DNA from 4 places in the Variovorax sp. LjRoot130 genome. Region 2 is predicted to be linked to each of the others. Evidence: predicted binding sites of a transcription regulator. Region 2 holds the regulator's gene; each other region holds the start of a gene.
The links. Region 2 encodes sigma-54, which starts transcription at its own class of promoters, with help from an activator protein. Its sites were predicted from a motif close to TGGCANGNAANCTGCTTT; they were not measured.
Positions count from the first base shown of each region.

Region 1: a site for sigma-54 is predicted at 1,995-2,012, ahead of ACSQ86_RS36590 (PQQ-dependent methanol/ethanol family dehydrogenase). Genes of this name have one in related genera too.
Region 3: a site for sigma-54 is predicted at 2,462-2,479, ahead of glnA (type I glutamate--ammonia ligase). Genes of this name have one in related genera too.
Region 4: a site for sigma-54 is predicted at 2,868-2,885, ahead of ACSQ86_RS01625 (TorF family putative porin). Genes of this name have one in related genera too.

Region 1 covers NZ_CAXURM020000002.1:1,413,419-1,418,041, reverse strand. Annotated here, with positions in the region: gene ACSQ86_RS36600 (PHA/PHB synthase family protein) at 1-858, opposite strand, end outside; gene ACSQ86_RS36595 (universal stress protein) at 990-1,847, shown strand; gene ACSQ86_RS36590 (PQQ-dependent methanol/ethanol family dehydrogenase) at 2,082-3,866, shown strand; gene ACSQ86_RS36585 (high-potential iron-sulfur protein) at 3,868-4,188, shown strand; gene ACSQ86_RS36580 (tripartite tricarboxylate transporter substrate binding protein) at 4,481-4,623, opposite strand, start outside.
Region 2 covers NZ_CAXURM020000001.1:5,473,059-5,477,681, reverse strand. Annotated here, with positions in the region: gene lptB (LPS export ABC transporter ATP-binding protein) at 1-750, shown strand, start outside; gene ACSQ86_RS27145 (RNA polymerase factor sigma-54) at 765-2,345, shown strand; gene ACSQ86_RS27140 (phospholipase D family protein) at 2,348-3,952, shown strand; gene ACSQ86_RS27135 (hypothetical protein) at 3,956-4,312, opposite strand; gene ACSQ86_RS27130 (YceI family protein) at 4,455-4,623, opposite strand, start outside.
Region 3 covers NZ_CAXURM020000001.1:3,976,131-3,980,753, reverse strand. Annotated here, with positions in the region: gene ACSQ86_RS19870 (sterol desaturase family protein) at 1-668, shown strand, start outside; gene ACSQ86_RS19865 (EI24 domain-containing protein) at 705-1,577, shown strand; gene ACSQ86_RS19860 (competence/damage-inducible protein A) at 1,562-2,377, shown strand; gene glnA (type I glutamate--ammonia ligase) at 2,525-3,940, shown strand; gene ACSQ86_RS19850 (hypothetical protein) at 4,072-4,575, shown strand; gene glnL (nitrogen regulation protein NR(II)) at 4,575-4,623, shown strand, end outside.
Region 4 covers NZ_CAXURM020000001.1:316,744-321,366, reverse strand. Annotated here, with positions in the region: gene ACSQ86_RS01635 (ammonium transporter) at 67-1,605, opposite strand; gene glnK (P-II family nitrogen regulator) at 1,632-1,970, opposite strand; gene ACSQ86_RS01625 (TorF family putative porin) at 2,014-2,820, opposite strand; partial or broken gene ACSQ86_RS01620 (YifB family Mg chelatase-like AAA ATPase) at 2,980-3,117, shown strand; gene ACSQ86_RS01615 (hypothetical protein) at 3,746-4,369, shown strand; gene ACSQ86_RS01610 (RES family NAD+ phosphorylase) at 4,443-4,623, shown strand, end outside.

The sequences.
Region 1 (4,623 bases), on a different contig from region 2:
GCCCGCCATCAGGCCCTGCGCCAGGTAGTCATTGATGCCGAGGTCCTGATCTTTCGCATCCGGGTTCTTCCACGAGATCGCGAACACGGTGTGGCCCTTGTCGACCAGGTAGCGGATCAGCGAGTTGTGCGGCGACAGGTCGAGGATGTAGTACTTCATGATCCACGCGCTCATGACCAGCACCGGCTCGGCATGGACCGTGGCCGTCGTGGGCGCGTACTGGATCAGTTCCATCAGGTGGTTGCGAAAGACGACCTTGCCGGGGGTGATCGCGACGTCGCGCCCCGGCACGAAGTTCTCGGCACCCTTTGGCGGCAGGCGCTGAACGCTCCGCTGCAGGTCTTCTGCCCAGTTGCGGGCACCTTGCATCAGATTCAGTCCGCCAGTCGCCGCGGTTCTTTGCAGCACCAGCGGGTGGGTGGCCGGCGAATTCGCCGGCGAGCACATGTTGTGCAACTGCCGCGCCGCGAAAGAAACGACCTGTTCGTGATGACGTTCGACGCCGGGCACCGCTTCGGTCAGCTCCCGCAGCCACTGCGCGCCTGCGCGGAACGCCTGCCGGTACAGGTTGAAAGGCCATGCATCCCACGAAGGATCTGCGAGGCGGCGGTCGTCCTCGTGCGAATCCGGCGTCGGTGGTCCATGGGCGGGCATGGGTTGGAAGGCCTGGCTCGCGGCCGCAACCGCCTGCGTCAGCGGGCGGATCATGAGCACTTGCGCGCTGCGCGCCGGCTGCGCCGCGAGGTGGATGGCCCAGTCCGACCAGGCCAGCATCAGCGCTGCGGGCGAGAGTCCCTTTGTGAGCTGGGCCAGTCCGGCGTGCAGCGTCCGATCCAGCGCGTCGACTCTGTCGTCCATCTCCATCCTCGAAGTGATTGCCGATGGCGTCGGAGTCTGAGTGCGCGAACGTGCGCCGCGTTTGATCGATGTCAAGGTACCGCAACATCGGACGTTCGAAGATGGTTGCATTGCGTTGGAATGGAAGATCCATGAATATCGGAACCATCCTCGTCCACCTGGACCACACGGAACGGTGTGCCGCGCGTGTCGAGCTCGCCGCGCGCCTGGCCCGCGCGCACGGCAGCCATCTGGTCGGCCTCGTGCCGACGGGCCTTCTCGATGGCACTGCGCCCATGGATGCGGATCTGATGCGCGGCACCGAATTCATTGCGGCTGCCGCTGACGGCCTGCGCCTGCGTGCGGAGGCGACCGCCCACGTCTTCAGGGATCTGGTGCGTGGGTCAGGATCGTTGCCGTACGACGTCCGGCTGGTCAACGGCGAGCCCGTGGATGCGACTGTTCATCATGGCCACGCCAGCGATCTGCTCATCGTGGGGCAGGTCGACCACGCCAAGGTGGACCACAACAAGACCGCAGACATGGTGGCGCGTGATCTGCCGGAGCAGGTCGTCTTGCACTCGGGGCGGCCCGTGCTCATCATTCCTTGCGCCGGTCATTTTCCGGAGGTGGGCAAGAACGTCCTGGTCGCCTGGGACGGCACGCGCGAGGCGGCCATGGCATTGCGCGACGCGCTACCGCTGTTCGCCGAATCGGCGCAGGTCACGCTGGTGTCGTTGCGCAAGGAAGGTGATGCGGAAGCGGCCGCCAAGCGCTGCATTTCAGAGACCATCGCCTGGCTTTGGCGGCACGGCGTTGAGGCGAAGGCCGAGCAGTACATTACCACCATCGGCTTCGCGGACACCTTGCTCTCGTGCGCGGCGAGCATGGGCGTGGATCTGATGGTGATGGGCGCCTATGGGCACACCCGCCTGCGGGAACTCGTGCTCGGTGGTGTCACACGCGAGATCCTTGCACGCATGAACGTGCCGGTCCTGATGGCGCATTGAAGCCAGCGGCGCTGGGGCCGCTGGTGTGCCGTGATGTCACGGTCACTGGCGCCCCGACTGCTCAAGCATGTAGCAATGCAGCGGGAAAACCCGCAGCTCGCCGACCCCATCCGGCACATCGGCAGGCTCATCGAGCGGTTTGCGACATGGCATGGACATTGCCCTCGATCAACGTGGAGGACGCGGCCAACAGGCCGTGTTCGACCCGCGATCAACCCTTGAGGAGACCACCCCATGCAACTGAAACTCTTGACCGTTCTCGTGTCCGCCGCTCTGGCTGCCACGGCGTCCCACGCCGTCGTGACAGACAAGATGATCGATAACGAAGCGACCGCCACCGGCGATGTCCTGACCTGGGGCCTGAACACCCAGGGCCAACGCTACTCGCCGCTCAAGCAGGTGAATGTCGCCACTGTCGGCAAGCTCGCGCCGGTGTGGGCGTTCTCCTTCGGCGGGGAGAAGCAGCGCGGGCAGGAGTCGCAGCCGGTCCTGCACAACGGCAAGATGTTCGTCACCGCGTCGTACTCTCGCCTTTTCGCGCTCGATGCAACCACCGGCCAGAAGCTGTGGAAGTACGAGCACCGGTTGCCCGAAGGCATCATGCCCTGCTGCGATGTCGTCAACCGCGGTGCCGCGCTGTACGGCAACCTGGTGATCTTCGCCACGCTCGATGCGCAACTCGTGGCGCTCGACCAGGACACGGGCAACGTGGTCTGGAAGGAAAAGATCGACGACTACAAGGCCGGCTATTCGGCCACCGCCGCACCGATCATCGCCAACGGCTTGATCCTCACCGGTGTTTCCGGCGGAGAGTTCGGCGTGGTCGGCCGCGTCGAGGCCCGCAATGCAAAGACCGGACAGCTGGTCTGGACGCGCCCCACTGTCGAGGGTCACATGGGCTACGTCTACGACTCCGATGGCAACGCCAAGGAAAACGGCATCTCCGGCACCACCAACCAGAGCTGGCCGGGCGACCTGTGGAAGACCGGTGGCGCAGCCACCTGGCTTGGCGGCACCTACGACAGCAAGACCGGCCTCGCCTATTTCGGCACCGGCAACCCCGCGCCGTGGAACAGCCACCTGCGCCAGGGCGACAACCTGTTCTCCTGCGCCACCGTGGCGATCGACGTGAAGACCGGCCAGATCAAGTGGCACTACCAGGCCACGCCCAACGACAGCTGGGACTTCGACGGCGTGAACGAGTTCGTGACCTTCGACCTGGACGGAAAGCGCGTCGGCGGCAAGGCGGATCGCAACGGCTTCTTCTACGTGAACGACGCGACCACCGGCAAGCTGATCAACGCATTTCCGTTCGTCAGGAAGATCACCTGGGCGAGCAGCATCGACTTGAAGACCGGCCGTCCCAACTTCATCGCCGACAACCGGCCCGGCGACCCGACCGCGAGCGCGGAAGGCAAGAAGGGCAGCCCGGTCTTCGCCGCGCCGGGCTTTCTCGGCGGCAAGAACCAGATGCCGATGGCTTACAGCCCCGACACGAAGATGTTCTACGTGCCCGCCAACGAATGGGGCATGGACATCTGGAACGAACCCGTTGCCTACAAGAAGGGCGCAGCCTATCTTGGCGCCGGCTTCACGATCAAGCCGCTCAACGACGACTACATCGGCGCGCTGCGCGCGGTCGATCCGAAGACCGGCAGGATCGTGTGGGAAGTGAAGAACGGCGCGCCGCTGTGGGGCGGTGTGCTGACCACCGGCGGCAACCTCGTGTTCTGGGGCACGCCCGAAGGCTATCTGAAGGCGGCCGATGCCAAGACCGGCAAGGTGGTGTGGCAGTTCCAGACCGGCTCCGGCGTAGTAGCGCCGCCGGTCACCTGGCAGCAGGGCGGCGAGCAGTACGTGAGCGTGGTCTCCGGCTGGGGCGGCGCCGTGCCCCTGTGGGGCGGCGAGGTGGCCAAGAAGGTGAACCTGCTCGAACAGGGCGGGATGGTATGGGTGTTCAAGATTCCCAAGACCAGCAGTGCTGCGAGCGCGGCGAAGACCAACGTTGTCGGAGACTGAGATGAAAGACACGACGCGGCGCATCTTCATCACTCGAACCCTTGCAAGCGGCTGCGCCATGCTTGCATCCTCCGCCGTCACGCAAGCCGCACCGGCGCGCGTCGACGAGGCCGACGAGACGGCCCAGGCCCTCGGCTACAAGCACGACACCGCCAAGGTGGACAAGAAGCGCTTTCCCAAGCACAGCGCCACGCAGCGTTGCACGAACTGCTCCTTCTTCCAGGGCGGTGCCTCCGACGAATGGGGCGGCTGCGCGATGTTCGGGCGCAAGCAGATCGCAGGTCCCGGCTGGTGCAGCGCGTGGGCGCCCAAGCCCGGCTGAAAAACTTGTCGCGCGTTCCTGTTTTTTGTCCATGTCACGGAAACGCGCCTGCATGTCATGAGACACGCCGTTGGCATCGGCGGCCGCCCGATGGTTCGGTGGCGCGCCCGCCAAGGGGGGATGGGGGCGAGGTCGATCGGCGCGAAGACGCAGGCGACCAGCGCCTTCGCGGTGGCGTCCTGCTGGAGGATCGGCCGCCCCGGGAAGCTGCGCATCCCGTTCGCCGACGATCACCGGCGGCGGAAAGCGCAGCGGCTCGCCACGGTCGTCATCACGCCGGCCTCACCGCACATCACCCCTGGCCGGGCCTCAGCCCCAGCTGTTCGACGATGCGCTGCTGCGCCGCGAAGGATTCGCGCATGCTGCGGCCATAGTCCGCGCTGCCCAGGTAGGCGATCTCCTGGTCGTACCGGGCCAGCTCTGCAATGTGCCGGG
Region 2 (4,623 bases):
AGCCGCCTCGAGGCGCGCGGCCTGCAGAAGAGCTACGGCAGCCGCAAGGTCGTCAAGGACGTCTCGCTCGGCGTGCAAAAGGGCGAGGTGGTCGGCCTGCTGGGGCCCAACGGCGCGGGCAAGACCACCTCCTTCTACATGATCGTCGGGCTGGTTCGGGCGGATGCGGGCGAGATCAGCATCGACGGCGAACCGATCGCGCACATGCCGATCCACCGCCGCGCCCGCATGGGCTTGAGCTACCTGCCGCAGGAAGCGTCGATCTTCCGCAAGCTCACGGTCGAGGAGAACGTGCGCGCCGTGCTCGAGCTGCAGCGCGAACCCGACGACGCGGGCCGGCCGGTGCCGCTGTCGAAGCAGCGCATCGAGGAGCGCCTCGGCGAACTGCTGCACGACCTGCGCGTCGACCATCTGCGCGATTCGCCGGCGCTGGCGCTGTCGGGTGGCGAGCGCCGCCGCGTCGAGATCGCGCGGGCGCTGGCCACGCAGCCGCGCTTCATCCTGCTGGACGAGCCCTTCGCCGGCATCGACCCGATCGCGGTGATCGAGATCCAGCGGATCATCAGTTTCCTGAAGGAACGCGGCATCGGCGTGCTCATCACCGACCACAACGTGCGCGAGACGCTGGGCATCTGCGATCACGCCTTCATCATCAGCGACGGGCATGTGCTGGCACAAGGCACGCCTTCGGAGATCGTCGACAACGCCGAGGTACGACGCGTGTACCTGGGCGAGCATTTCCGGATGTAGGGGACCGTACTTCGATGAAGCAAGGGCTCTCGCTGCGCGTTTCCCAGCACCTGGCGCTCACGCCGCAGCTGCAGCAGTCGATCCGGCTGCTGCAGCTCTCCACGCTCGAATTGAGCCAGGAAGTGGAGCAGATGCTCGACGAGAACCCGTTCCTCGAACGCACGGCCGAAGAGGCGCCGCGCGAGGAGTTCGGTCTCGAGGCGGCCGATGCGCCGGTGCGCGACGAAGACCGCCAGGCCGAGGGCGAGGCTGACTTCGTCCCCGGCTCGGCCGCGGCGCCGGCCGAGGTGGCGGTCGCCGCCAACGGCGATGCCGAAGCGGCTGCGCCCGCCGACAGCGAACCCGACTGGGAGGGCGACGGTACGGTCGACCTCGCGCCCGACGACAGCGAGTGGGGCGGCGATGCGCCCGCGCGCGCCAACAACCTCGGCGACGACGAGCGCACCGATGCGACCGAGCTCGCGCGCAGCCAGGAATCGCTGCAGTCCTTCTTGCACCGGCAGGCGCTGTCGCTGCGCCTGGACGAGAACGACTGCGCCGCGCTGCGCTTCCTGATCGAATCGCTCAACGACGACGGCTACCTCGAGGATTCGCTGCCGGCGCTGGCCTCGGGCCTCGCGGGCGACGACAACGACCAGTTCGACGAACTGGTGCATCACTTCCAGGTCGCGCTGGGCCTGCTGCAGAGTTTGGAGCCGGCCGGCGTCGGCGCCCGCAGCCTCGGCGAATGCCTGACCATCCAGCTGCGCCAGCTGGCGAGCGCCAAGGAGAGCGAGGAGGAGGCCCAGGTGCGCAAGACCGCCATCGCGATCTGCAAGCAGCCGATGGAGCTGCTCGCGCGGCGCGACTTCAAGCGCCTGGCCACGCTCACGCGCAGCAACGAAGACGAGGTGCGCGCCGCACTGCAGCTGATCGCCAGGCTCGAGCCCAAGCCGGGGCGCCGCTTCGTCGACGTCGAGCGCAACATCGTCGTGCCCGACGTGATCGTCACGCGCATCGGCCACGGCACCAACGCGAAGTTCCGCGTCATGCTCAATCCCGAGGTCATGCCGCGGCTGCGCGTGCACGACATCTATGCCGGCGCGCTCAAGCAGCACAAGGGCGAGGGCAGCCAGGCGCTGTCGCAGCGGCTGCAGGAAGCGCGCTGGTTCATCAAGAACATCCAGCAACGCTTCGACACCATCCTCAGGGTCTCCAACGCGATCGTCGAGCGGCAGAAGAGCTACTTCGTGCACGGCGAGCTCGCGATGCGGCCGCTGGTGCTGCGCGAGATCGCCGACGAGCTGGGCCTGCACGAATCCACCATCAGCCGCGTGACCACCGCCAAGTACATGGCCACGCCCTACGGCACCGTCGAGCTCAAGTACTTCTTCGGCTCGGCGCTCGGCACCGAAACCGGCGGCAACGCCTCCAGCACCGCGGTGCGCGCGCTGATCAAGCAGTTCGTGAGCGCCGAGGACGTGAGGAAGCCGCTGTCCGACAGCCAGGTGTCCGAGATGCTCAAGGAGCAGGGCATCGAGTGCGCGCGCCGCACGGTGGCCAAGTACCGCGAGGCGCTGCGCATCGCGCCTGCGAACCTGCGCAAGGCACTCTAGCGATGAGTCGCCGTCCGAGTCCGCTACCAAGCTGGATTCGCCTCGGCCTGGCCTTGATGGCGGTGCTTCTTCTCGCCAGCGGCTGCGCGATGCTGCCGGCCGAATTCGAGCGCACGCCGTCCAAGGCGATGCCCTTGTCCACCGGCACCGTGCTGGGCCGCATCGCCAAGGCCTCGCAGCCGGATGCGGACCTCAGCGGCTTCCGGCTCATGCCCAGCGGCGACTTCGCGCTCAACACGCGGCTCGAGCTCGCGCGCCGCGCCGAGCGCACGCTCGACGTCCAGTACTACCAGATCGACAACGACGAGACCGGCCGCTACCTGCTGCGCACGCTGCGCGACGCGGCCCAGCGCGGCGTGCGCGTGCGGCTCCTGATGGACGATCTCTACACTGCGGGCGAGGACGAGCTGCTGCTCGCGCTGGCCGCCACGCCCAACCTCGAGCTGCGGCTCTTCAACCCGTTTCCGGCCGGGCGCGGCAGCATGCTCAGGCGCTTCTCGGCCTCGCTCTTCGACTTCAGCCGCGTCAACCGGCGCATGCACAACAAGCTCTTCATCGCCGACGGCGCGATGGCGGTAGCCGGCGGGCGCAACATCGGCAACCCGTACTTCACGCAGACGGCCGGCGCGAACTTCATCGACCTCGACACCTTCGTCGCCGGCGCCCTGATCCCGCGCCTTTCCAGCCTGTTCGACCTGTACTGGAACAGCGAGCACGTGCGGCCGATCGAAACCGTGGTCGCGCCCACGCTCGCGCGGGAGGAACGACAGCGGCGCTTCGAGGAGCTGACTGCCCCGGCCACCACCCCGGCACCACGTCCGCCGGCGCCCAACGACCTGCTGGGCTACAGCCCGATCGTCGAGAACCTCAACGCCGGCAAGCTCGACCTCATCTGGACCACCGCCGAGGCGTATGCCGATTCGCCCGAGCGCGTGATCGGCAAACAGGTCACTTACGGCGGCGTGCCGCTGCTCGACGTCGACAGCGTGCGCTACAACGTGGTCGAGCAGATGCGGCGCGGGCGTTCCGACGTGACGTTGGTGTCGCCCTACCTGATCCCCGGCAAGGAGGGGCTGGAGGTGCTGCGCGAGATCCGCCGGCGCGGCATGAAGATCAGCGTGGTCACCAACTCGCTGGCCGCCACCGACGAGCCCGTGGTCCACACCGGCTACCGCCGCTACCGGGCCGACATGCTGCGGCTCGGCGCCGAGATCCACGAGCTGAGCTCGGTGCGCACGCGGCGCAGCGTGCGCCTGGGCCTGTTCGGCACGCAGATCGGACGCCTGCACGCCAAGTCGGCCGTGATCGACGGGCGCACGCTCTTCGTCGGCTCGATGAATTTCGACCCGCGCTCGGAAGTGCACAACACCGAGATCGGCCTCTTCATCTTCAGCCGCGAGATGGCGCAGCAGGTGCTGAAGCTGGTCGAGGTGCTCAAGCAGCAGGGCGCCTACAAGGTGCGCTTCGCACCCGGCACCGAGAAAATGGAGTGGGTGAGCGAGGAGGCCGGCGTCGAACAGGTGCTCACCAGCGAGCCCGATGCGGGCTTCTGGGACCACCTGATGCTGGAGCTGCTGGCGCCGCTGGCGCCGGAGAGCCTGCTCTAGACCTCAATAGCGATAGTCGTGACGGTCATGCCGGTAGTGATGGCGATGGCCGTGCCGGTATTCGTCGCGGTACTCGTGGCGGTAGAAGTGCCGCGGCGGCGGGCGATGGTAGTAGCCCCTGTCGCCGCGATGGCCGTCATACACGGGCGCCGGCCGATAGTGGCGGGGCGACGGTTCGTAGTAGACCGGCGCAGGGGCATAGTGGACGGGGCTGGCAACGCCGACGGCGACGCCCGGTGCATGGATGCCGACCGACCAGGCCAGGTCCCCCGCGCTGGCCGACGTGGCGCCCAGCGCGGCTGCGGCGGAGAAGGCGCCGGCGGCGATCCACTTGAAGAAACGGGTGTGCGCGATGTTCATGAAGAAACTCCTGAAGGCATGAAGTGCCGTTGGGGTCATTGCAACCGGCCCGCGTAAAGCAGGACCCGCCTGCTCCGTGAAGCTTGTTGCTGAATGTAGTTCGAGCTCGCCCTCGGACCGGCAGCGAAGAAGCGATCGCGCCCTAGCTCGGCCGGTCCGTGATGTTGACCGCCTCGACCTGCACCAGGAGCCGCACCTTGTTCTCGAAGCCGAAGTTGATGCCCCAGGTGATGCCCCATTCGCTGCGCTCCACGATGGTCTCGAAGTCGCCGCCGCAGACCTGGCGCTTGATCAGCGGGCTGAGGTAGCAG
Region 3 (4,623 bases), 1.5 Mb from region 2:
TCGACGAGATCCTCGGCACCGTGCGCGCGGCCGGCTGGGGCTCCTTCCACCTCGACCAGCTCTGGCCCGGCGTGACCGACATTCCCTGGGTCGCGTTTGCGATCTACCTGGTGGTGCTCGACCTGGTCGAGTACTTCATCCATCGCGGCCAGCACGGCTTCCAGTGGTGGTGGGCGCTGCATTCGCTGCACCATTCGCAGCGCCAGATGACGATGTGGAGCGACAACCGCAACCACCTGCTCGACGACGTGATCCACGACACGATCATCGTCGTCGTCGCCCAGCTGATCGGCGTGGCGCCGGGGCAGTTCATCGCGATCGTGGCCTTCACCCAGCTCAGCGAGAGCCTGCAGCATGCCAATCTGCGGCTCGGCTTCGGCGCGATCGGCGAACGGCTCTGGATCAGCCCGCGCTTCCACCGCGTGCACCACAGCATCGGGATCGGGCACGAGTCGCAGGGGCCTCGTACGCTCGGCGGCCACAACTTCGGCGTGCTGCTGCCGTGGTGGGACATGCTGTTTCGCACCGTCAATTTCGAGGAGCGCTACGACCCGACCGGCATCCGCGACCAGGTCGAGCCCGACGCCGGGGGCCGCGTACGCGACTACGGGCGCGGTTTCTGGGCGCAGCAGTGGCTGGGGCTCAGGCGTCTTGTCGACCGCGGCTGATCTCGATTCCACGCGACAGGGTTATCCTCGGCGCCGATGCGTCTTCTTCTCGACTCCTTCTGGCGTTCCGTGGCCTATTGCATGCACCCGCGGGTGATCGTGCTCTCGCTGCTGCCGCTCGGACTCATGGTGCTGCTGGCGGCGCTGTTCGGCTATTTCTACTGGGACGCGACCGTGGCATGGACGCGCGAGGCGCTCGACGCCTGGCCGCTTCTGTCCAGCTTCTGGGGCTGGATCGGACGCCTGTTCTCCGGTGACGTCACGGCCGTGCTGGCGCCGATGGTGGTGGTGATCGCGGCCACGCCGCTGATCGTTGTGGTGTCGCTCCTGATCGTGGCCGGGTTCATGGCGCCGCCACTCACGCGGCTGGTGGCCGACCGCCGTTTCCCGTCGCTGGAGCAGAAGAGGGGCGCCTCCTTCTTCGGCAGCGTCGTCCGCTCGCTGGGCCTCACCGTGCTGGCGCTGCTCGCGCTCGTCGTCTCGATGCCGCTATGGCTCATTCCGCCGCTGGTGCTGATCCTGCCGCCGCTGATTTGGGGCTGGCTGACCTACCGCGTGATGAGCTTCGACGCCCTGGCCGAGCATGCGAGCCCGGAGGAGCGCGAGGCCTTGCTGCGCGCCCATCGGCTGCCGCTGCTCGGCGTCGGCGTGCTGTGCGGCTACCTGGGCGCCGCCCCGAGCATCGTCTGGGCGTCGGGGCTGCTGTTCGCTGCGGCTTTCTTCGTGCTGGTGCCGCTCGCGATCTGGATCTACACGCTGGTGTTCGCCTTCTCCGCGCTCTGGTTCGCGCACTACTGCCTGGATGCCCTGGCCCAGCTGCGGGCGCAGCGCGCGGCGGCGGCCGTTTCACCTTCCGCGGCCGAGATGGCAGATGTCCATGCGGCCGCCACCCAATGGGGCGCACCATGAGCACACGTTCGTTCGGCCTTCTCGTCGTCGGCGACGAAATCCTGTCGGGCAAGCGTGTCGACAAGCACATGCCCAAGGTCATCGAGCTGCTCGCCGCGCGCGGCCTGCAGCTGGCCTGGGCCGAGTACGTCGGCGACGTGCCGGTGCGCATCACGGAAGCGCTCGCGCGCGCCTTCGCCTCGGGCGACGTCGTGTTCTCCACCGGCGGCATCGGCGCTACGCCCGACGATCACACACGCCAGTGCGCGGCCGCGGCGCTGGGCGTGCCGCTGGGGCTGCATCCGGAAGCCGAGGTGCTGATCCGCGAACGCATGCAGGACACCGCGCGCGAGCAGGGCACGGTCTACGAGCCCGACCGTCCGGACAACGTGCACCGGCTCAACATGGGCGTGTTCCCGCTCGGCGCCAACATCATCCGCAACCCCTACAACAAGATTCCGGGCTTCAGCGTCGGCGACGTGCACTTCGTGCCGGGCTTCCCGGTCATGGCCTGGCCGATGATCGAATCGGTGCTCGACGAGCGCTATGCGCACCTGTTCGCGCACGGTCGGGCGATGGAGAAATCGGTCATCGTCTACGGCGCCATGGAGGCCGCGCTCACGCCGCTGATGGAAGCCGTCGAACTCGCGCATCCCGGCATCAAGGTCTTCAGCCTGCCGAGCGTGGACCATGCCGAGCACGGCCGCCACATCGAGCTCGGCGTCAAGGGGGATGCCGAGCGCATCGATGCCGCCTACGTACAGCTGCTCGAGGGCCTGCACGCCTTTGGCGCGCGTCTTGGAACCGAATTGGTGCGTTAATCTTGATTGCACCAGTTTGGTTACAACTTGCCTGCTTTTGGGGTTTCGGCGCAGTGCCGGGTACCCCTCTTCGGCAGTGACAATGGGCACAAAAACTGCATTCCCAGTCCCGCAATTCCAACCAACCATCCAAACCAGGAGAACCTGATGGCAAAGACCGTCGCCGATGTACTCAAACTCGTCAAGGAAAACGAGGTCAAGTTCGTCGACTTCCGCTTCACCGATACCCGCGGCAAAGAGCAGCACGTGACCGTGCCCGTGTCCGCATTCGACGAGGGCAAATTCACCGACGGCCATGCCTTCGACGGCTCGTCGATTGCCGGGTGGAAGGGCATCGAGGCTTCGGACATGCTGCTCATGCCCGACCCGAACACGGCCAATATCGATCCCTTCTTCGAAGAAACGACGCTGCTTTTGACCTGCGACGTGGTCGACCCGACCGACGGCAAGCCCTACGAGCGCGATCCGCGTTCGCTCGCCAAGCGTGCCGAGGCCTACATGAAGGCCTCGGGCCTGGGCGACACGGCGTACTTCGGACCGGAGCCGGAATTCTTCGTGTTCGACGGCGTGCGCTGGCAGAACGACATGTCGGGTTGCTTCGTCAAGATCGAATCCGAAGAGGCTTCCTGGAACAGCGCCAAGGAATTCGAGCACGGCAACACCGGCCACCGTCCGGCGGTCAAGGGCGGCTACTTCCCGGTTCCCCCGGTCGACAGCTTCCAGGACATGCGCTCCGAGATGTGCCTGGTGCTCGAGTCGCTGGGCATCCCGGTCGAAGTGCATCACCATGAAGTGGCGAACGCCGGCCAGATGGAACTCGGCACCAAGTTCAGCACGCTGATCCAGCGCGCCGACTGGGTCCAGCTGCAGAAGTACGTGATCCACAACGTGGCCCACGCCTACGGCAAGACCGCGACCTTCATGCCCAAGCCGATCGTCGGCGACAACGGCTCGGGCATGCACGTCCACCAGTCGGTCTGGAAGGACGGCAAGAACCTGTTTGCCGGCGACGGCTACGCCGGCCTGAGCGACTTCGCGCTGCACTACATCGGCGGCATCATCAAGCACGCCCGTGCGTTGAACGCCATCACCAACCCGGGCACCAACAGCTACAAGCGCCTGGTCCCCGGATTCGAAGCGCCGGTGAAGCTGGCCTACTCGGCCAAGAACCGCTCGGCCTCGATCCGCATCCCCTTCGTGGCCAACCCGAAGGGCCGCCGCGTCGAAGCGCGCTTCCCCGATCCGATGATGAACCCGTACCTCGGTTTCGCCGCGATGCTGATGGCCGGCCTGGACGGCGTGGAGAACAAGATCCATCCGGGCGAAGCCGCCAGCAAGGACCTCTACCACCTGCCGCCGGAAGAAGACGCGCTGATCCCGACCGTGTGCCACAGCCTCGACCAGGCGCTCGACTACCTCGACAAGGACCGTGCCTTCCTGACCAAGGGCGGCGTGTTCACCGATGCCTACATCGACGCCTACATCGACCTCAAGATGCAGGAAGTCACGCGTTTCCGCATGGCGACGCACCCGGTCGAATTCGACATGTACTACTCCCTGTAAGCCAGCTTTTCGGCTTTGGCGTTAAAAAGGGACGGCCTTGGGCCGTCCCTTTTCCTTTTGGGGCAAGCTTGCGCGGCCGAACTCCCGAATTGCAGGAAAATGCCGGTTTGCTGCGCACTACATTCACGACCATGAAGACTTCTTCCGTTTTCCTCCTGGCCGCCTTGGCGGCGGCCGGCGTGCACCTCCAGGCCCAGGCCCAGCAGGAGCGCGTCTGGCGCTGCGGCAACGAATACACCAACAACGCGACCCTCGCCCAGCAGCGCGGCTGCAAGGTGATGGAGGGCGGCAACGTCACCGTGGTCCAGGGCACCCGCCCGATCGCGGCGGCTGCGGCAGGCAGCACCGCCGCGCGTGCGCCGGCCGGCAGCCCGCGCGTCGACGGCGCCGACCAGCGCGCACGCGACGGCGAAGCCCGCTCGGTGCTCGAGTCCGAGCTCAAGAAAGCCGAAGAGCGCCAGGCCCAACTGCTCAAGGACTACAACAACGGCGAACCCGAGAAGCAGGGCAGCGAAGCGCGCAACTATCAGAAGTACCTCGACCGCGTGGCCGAGATGAAGGCCGAGATCGCGCGCAACGAAAGCGACATCGCGGGCATCCGCCGCGAAATCGGCCGCCTGCCGGCCAATCGTTGATGGCCTTTGGCAAATCCGCCGCTGCCGCCAAGCGTTTTCAGGCCTTCG
Region 4 (4,623 bases), 5.2 Mb from region 2:
CGCCGAAGCGCTCGCGGGCCGAACATCCAAGGGAGACCTTGCTTGCTTGAAATGATCCGTTTCGTTTCAGCGGTTGTAGGCGGTTTCGCCGTGGGCCGAGATGTCGAGGCCTTCGCGCTCTTCTTCCTCGCTCACGCGCAGACCGATGGTGAGGTCGACGATCTTGTAGGCGATGAAGGACACCACGCCAGACCACACGATGGTCAGCAGCACGGCCTTGAGCTGGATCCAGACCTGAGCGCCGATGCCGTTGGACACCACGCTGGCCGTGACCCAGTCGCCCACCAGGCCGGGGCCGCCGAGCGCCTGGGTGTTGAACACGCCGGTGAGTAGCGCGCCGACGATGCCGCCCACGCCGTGGACGCCGAACACGTCGAGCGAGTCGTCCGCGCCGAGCATCTTCTTCAAGCCATTGACGCCCCAGAGGCAGGCGAAGCCGGCGACGAAGCCGATCACGATCGCGCCCATCAGGCCGACGTTGCCGGCGGCCGGCGTGATGGCCACCAGGCCGGCGACAGCACCCGAGGCGGCGCCCAGCATCGAGGCCTTGCCCCGCATCAACGCTTCACCGATGCACCATGCGAGCACGGCAGCGGAAGTGGCCGAGAAGGTGTTCATGAAGGCCAGCACGGCGCTGGTGCCCGCTTCGAGCGCGGAGCCGGCGTTGAAGCCGAACCAGCCGACCCACAGCAGCGAGGCGCCGACCATGGTGAGCGTGAGCGAATGCGGCGTGAAGGATTCCTTGCCGTAGCCGATGCGCTTGCCGATCAGGAAGGCGCCGACCAGGCCGGCGACGGCGGCGTTGATGTGCACCACGGTGCCGCCCGCGAAGTCGAGCGCGCCCCACTGCCAGATGAGGCCGGCCTTGGCGTTCATGGCATCGACCACATCCTTGCTGGCATAGGCGTCCGGGCCCATCCAGAACCAGACCATGTGCGCGATCGGCGCGTAGCTGAAGGTGAACCACAGCGCCATGAAGAGCAGCACGGCCGAGAACTTGATGCGCTCGGCGAAGGCGCCCACGATCAGGCAGCAGGTGATGCCGGCGAAGGTGGCCTGGAAGGCGGCGAACAGCAGCTCGGGGATATAGACGCCCTTGCTGAAGGTCGCGCCCGGCGCGAAGGTGCCGGCGGCCGAATCGAAGACGCCCTTCATGAAGATCCGGTCGAATCCACCGATGAAGGAGTTGCCCTCGGTGAAGGCGAGGCTGTAGCCGTAGATGAGCCACAGCACCACGATCATCGAGAAGGTGACCATGACCTGCATCAGCACCGACAGCATGTTCTTGCTGCGCACCAGGCCGCCGTAGAACAGCGCCAGGCCGGGGATGGTCATCATGATGACGAGCAGCGTGGACAGCAGCATCCAGCTGGTGTCGCCCTTGTTGAACGAGGGTGCCGGCGCGGCGGCCGGCGCAGCTGCGGCTTCGGCGGCGGGTGCGGCCGCGGCCGGTGCGGCAGCGGGGGCTGCAGCAGGCGCGGCGGCCGGCGCCGAGGCTGCGGGCGCTTCAGCCGCGGGCGCCGCCGGCGGCGTCTGGGCAAAGCCGGCGGTGCCGGCAGCGAGCACGCTCAGGCCGAGCGCGAGAGAGACGAGCAATTTTTTCATGTCGATTTTTCTTTCGTGCCTTGAAGTCAAAGAGCTTCGCGGCCTGTTTCTCCGGTACGAATGCGAACGACCTGCTCCAGGTTGTAGACAAAAATCTTGCCGTCGCCGATCTTGCCGGTGCGTGCGGCGCTTTCGACGGCTTCGATCACGCGCTCGACGAGCTCGTCGGCCACGGCGGCCTCGATCTTGACCTTCGGCAGGAAATCGACCACGTACTCCGCGCCGCGGTAGAGCTCGGTGTGGCCCTTCTGGCGACCGAAGCCCTTGACCTCCGTCACGGTGATCCCTTGCACACCGATCGCCGAGAGCGCTTCGCGCACCTCGTCGAGCTTGAACGGTTTGATGATGGCTGTGACCAGCTTCATGATGTTTCTCCTTTGGATGGAACAGGTCTGCGCGCTGTATGGATCAGAGCGTCTTGGTCAGCGTGACGATGAAGCGCGCCTTGTTGGGCGACCAGGTGGGTGCGCCGAAGCCCAGGTCGGGGCCCGACACCAGCAGGTACGAGCTCTTCTTGTTGGCGCCCTGCACCGAGCCGGCCAGCGACAGGCCGTTGCCGAAGTCATAGGAAGCGCCCACGTTGTAGTCGACGTAGCTCTTGTAGCCCAGGCTGCGGATGTCGCTGCTCATGCGCGTGTAGCCCAGCGCTGCCTTCAGCGTGACCTTGGGCACGATTTCCTTGGTGTAGGAGAGATTGAGGTAGCCGGTGTTGCGCCCCTTCAGGCCCGAGCCGTCACGCTCGCCGGCGTAGTTGAAGTAGTCCTTCGAGACGGTGTGGGAGTACTTGAAGGTGAAGGCGCCGATGGCCTCGTTGGCATAGGTGGCCGCGCCGTAGAGCTCGGTGGTGTTGCCGCGGGCGTTGCCCGGGTAGATGTAGGCGAGCGCACCGAAGTCGAGGTCGAACACGCCGGCCTTGAACTTGTAGCCGCCATAGATGTCGCTCTCGATGTCGTTGCCCGCGAGCCAGTTGACGCTGGAGTTCCAGTTGCCGATGTAGAAGCCGCTCTCGCCGAAAGCGTAGTCGAAGCCGCCCTGGATGGCGGGCTTGAAGGCCTTGGTCTTGGCGAAGCCGTTGCTACCGAGCACGTCCTGATCCTGACCGCGGAACTTGTAGTTGCTGGTGAGCGCAACATTGCCCGTGAGCTGGGCGCTCGCGATCAGGGGCATGGCAGCCAGCGAGACAACGGCCAGGGCAGAGGCGGTTTTACGGTGCATCATCGAGAGACTCCTCGGAGGTTTTGGAATGGAATGGAAGCCATCTCAAAGCAGGGAGCGTGCCAAACCGACCGTTCCGCACTGAGAAGGGCCTGGGACAGGTGCACATTGCAACAATGAGCAAAAAATGGGCGCACCATCTTGGGGAAGGGGAGAAGAATGAGCTTGTCTTTGGTGCAAAGCCGTGCCTTGCTGGGCCTGGAAGCCGCCAGTGTCACGGTCGAGGTGCATCTGGCCAACGGGCTGCCCAGCTTTACGCTGGTCGGCCTGACCGATGTGAAAGTGAAGGAAGCGCGCCGATCGGAGGCAATAAAGTCTGTCGGGTGCTTCGTTTCGCCGCCCCCTAGAAGGTCCGGCGTGAAGGGGCACCAAAAGCGTCTTGAATCAAAGGCGACGATGCAGGACTGACCGGAGCCGGCGGAGCCCCGGCTCAATCTTCAGCGCCAGTACGTGACGCCGTCGTTGCACTTCCACGCCGTCTTGTCATCAGTGACCCCCGTGCTGACAACAGGGAGGCCCCTAGAGTCCATGCCAATGGATGTGACCAGGTCGCCCTCTTTGTGCCCAACCTTCTTGCAGTCGTGCTCCTTCACGAAGGCGTGCCAACGCTCACGCTTGTACAGTGCGCCTGCGACAGGTACGCCGATGGCCACCCGCAAGTAGCAACGTAGTCCCGCGCACAGGAAGCGCTCTGCGAAAGCCGCCTGTTCTTCCGGTAGTGCTCCCGTGATTCACGTTGTGCAGCATCGGGCCATTTTCTACGCGATTGAGGCTTCCGGGTGCCGGCGATGCTCAACACAATTTGGGAAAAAGCTGGCTGGGCACGCTCACCAGGAGCGACGGGAGCCATCGGCCCGGAGGCAGGGCTTCTTGCGCGCGAGAAACGTGAGGAGTAAAATCGCCTCACGAATCTCACGGAGCTGTCATGAACCAAACCTCCGCCAAAGAACCGCATGATGCCGTCCAGGCGCTCGTGGCGCGCATCGACAGCATGCGTGTGGCAAGCCGCCTCATCATCAGCGAGCTTTCCCGGACCCTCACCGGGCCCAGGGACAAGAAGCTGACCCTCCATGTGCGCGAGGCGATCAACGAGCTGGAGCGTCAATCGATCCAGGAGTTGGTGGATGAGGTTGAGCCCAGGCGCCCGGCGGCCACCCGCATCGAGCTCGAGAAGCGCGCCATCGACGCCGTCCTGCAGGGCACCGAGTGGAGCTCGGCCGCCGAAATTGGACAGCGGCTTGACGCGAAGGCAGCAAACCCGCACGCGGCCGTGAGCCGCTGGCAGCAGAGCGGGCGCATTTTCGGCATCGAGCACCGCGGCAAGAAAATCTACCCAGCCTACATTTTCGATGCGACCTGGCAGCCCTTGCCGGCGGTCAAGAAGATCCTGGCGGTCCTGGACGACTATTCGCCCTTCCGGGTTGCGGCATGGTTCGAGTCCACCAATTCGTCCCTGGGCGGAAAGCGTCCGCGCGAGGTGATTGCGAGCGCCCCGGATGCCGTCATGGCCGCCGCGGAAGACCACAAGGTGGGTGCGGTGCATGGCTAGCCCAGCACCTCTCCTGCCTCCTCCGCCAAAGTCGTTCCGCACCCTGCCGCATAAGGCTGGAGTCTGGTATCGCGTGCATCCGTACGACGCAACCACGGGGAAGTACGCGCCGGCCGCCTTCAACGCATCGGGGTTCGGCAACGCTCGATTCAGCCCCCTTTTCAATCCGGTCTCGAAAAAGCCGATTCCGACGATCTATGCGGCCAAGAGTGAGCGCGGAGCTATTGCGGAGATCGTCCTGCACGACGTCCCCA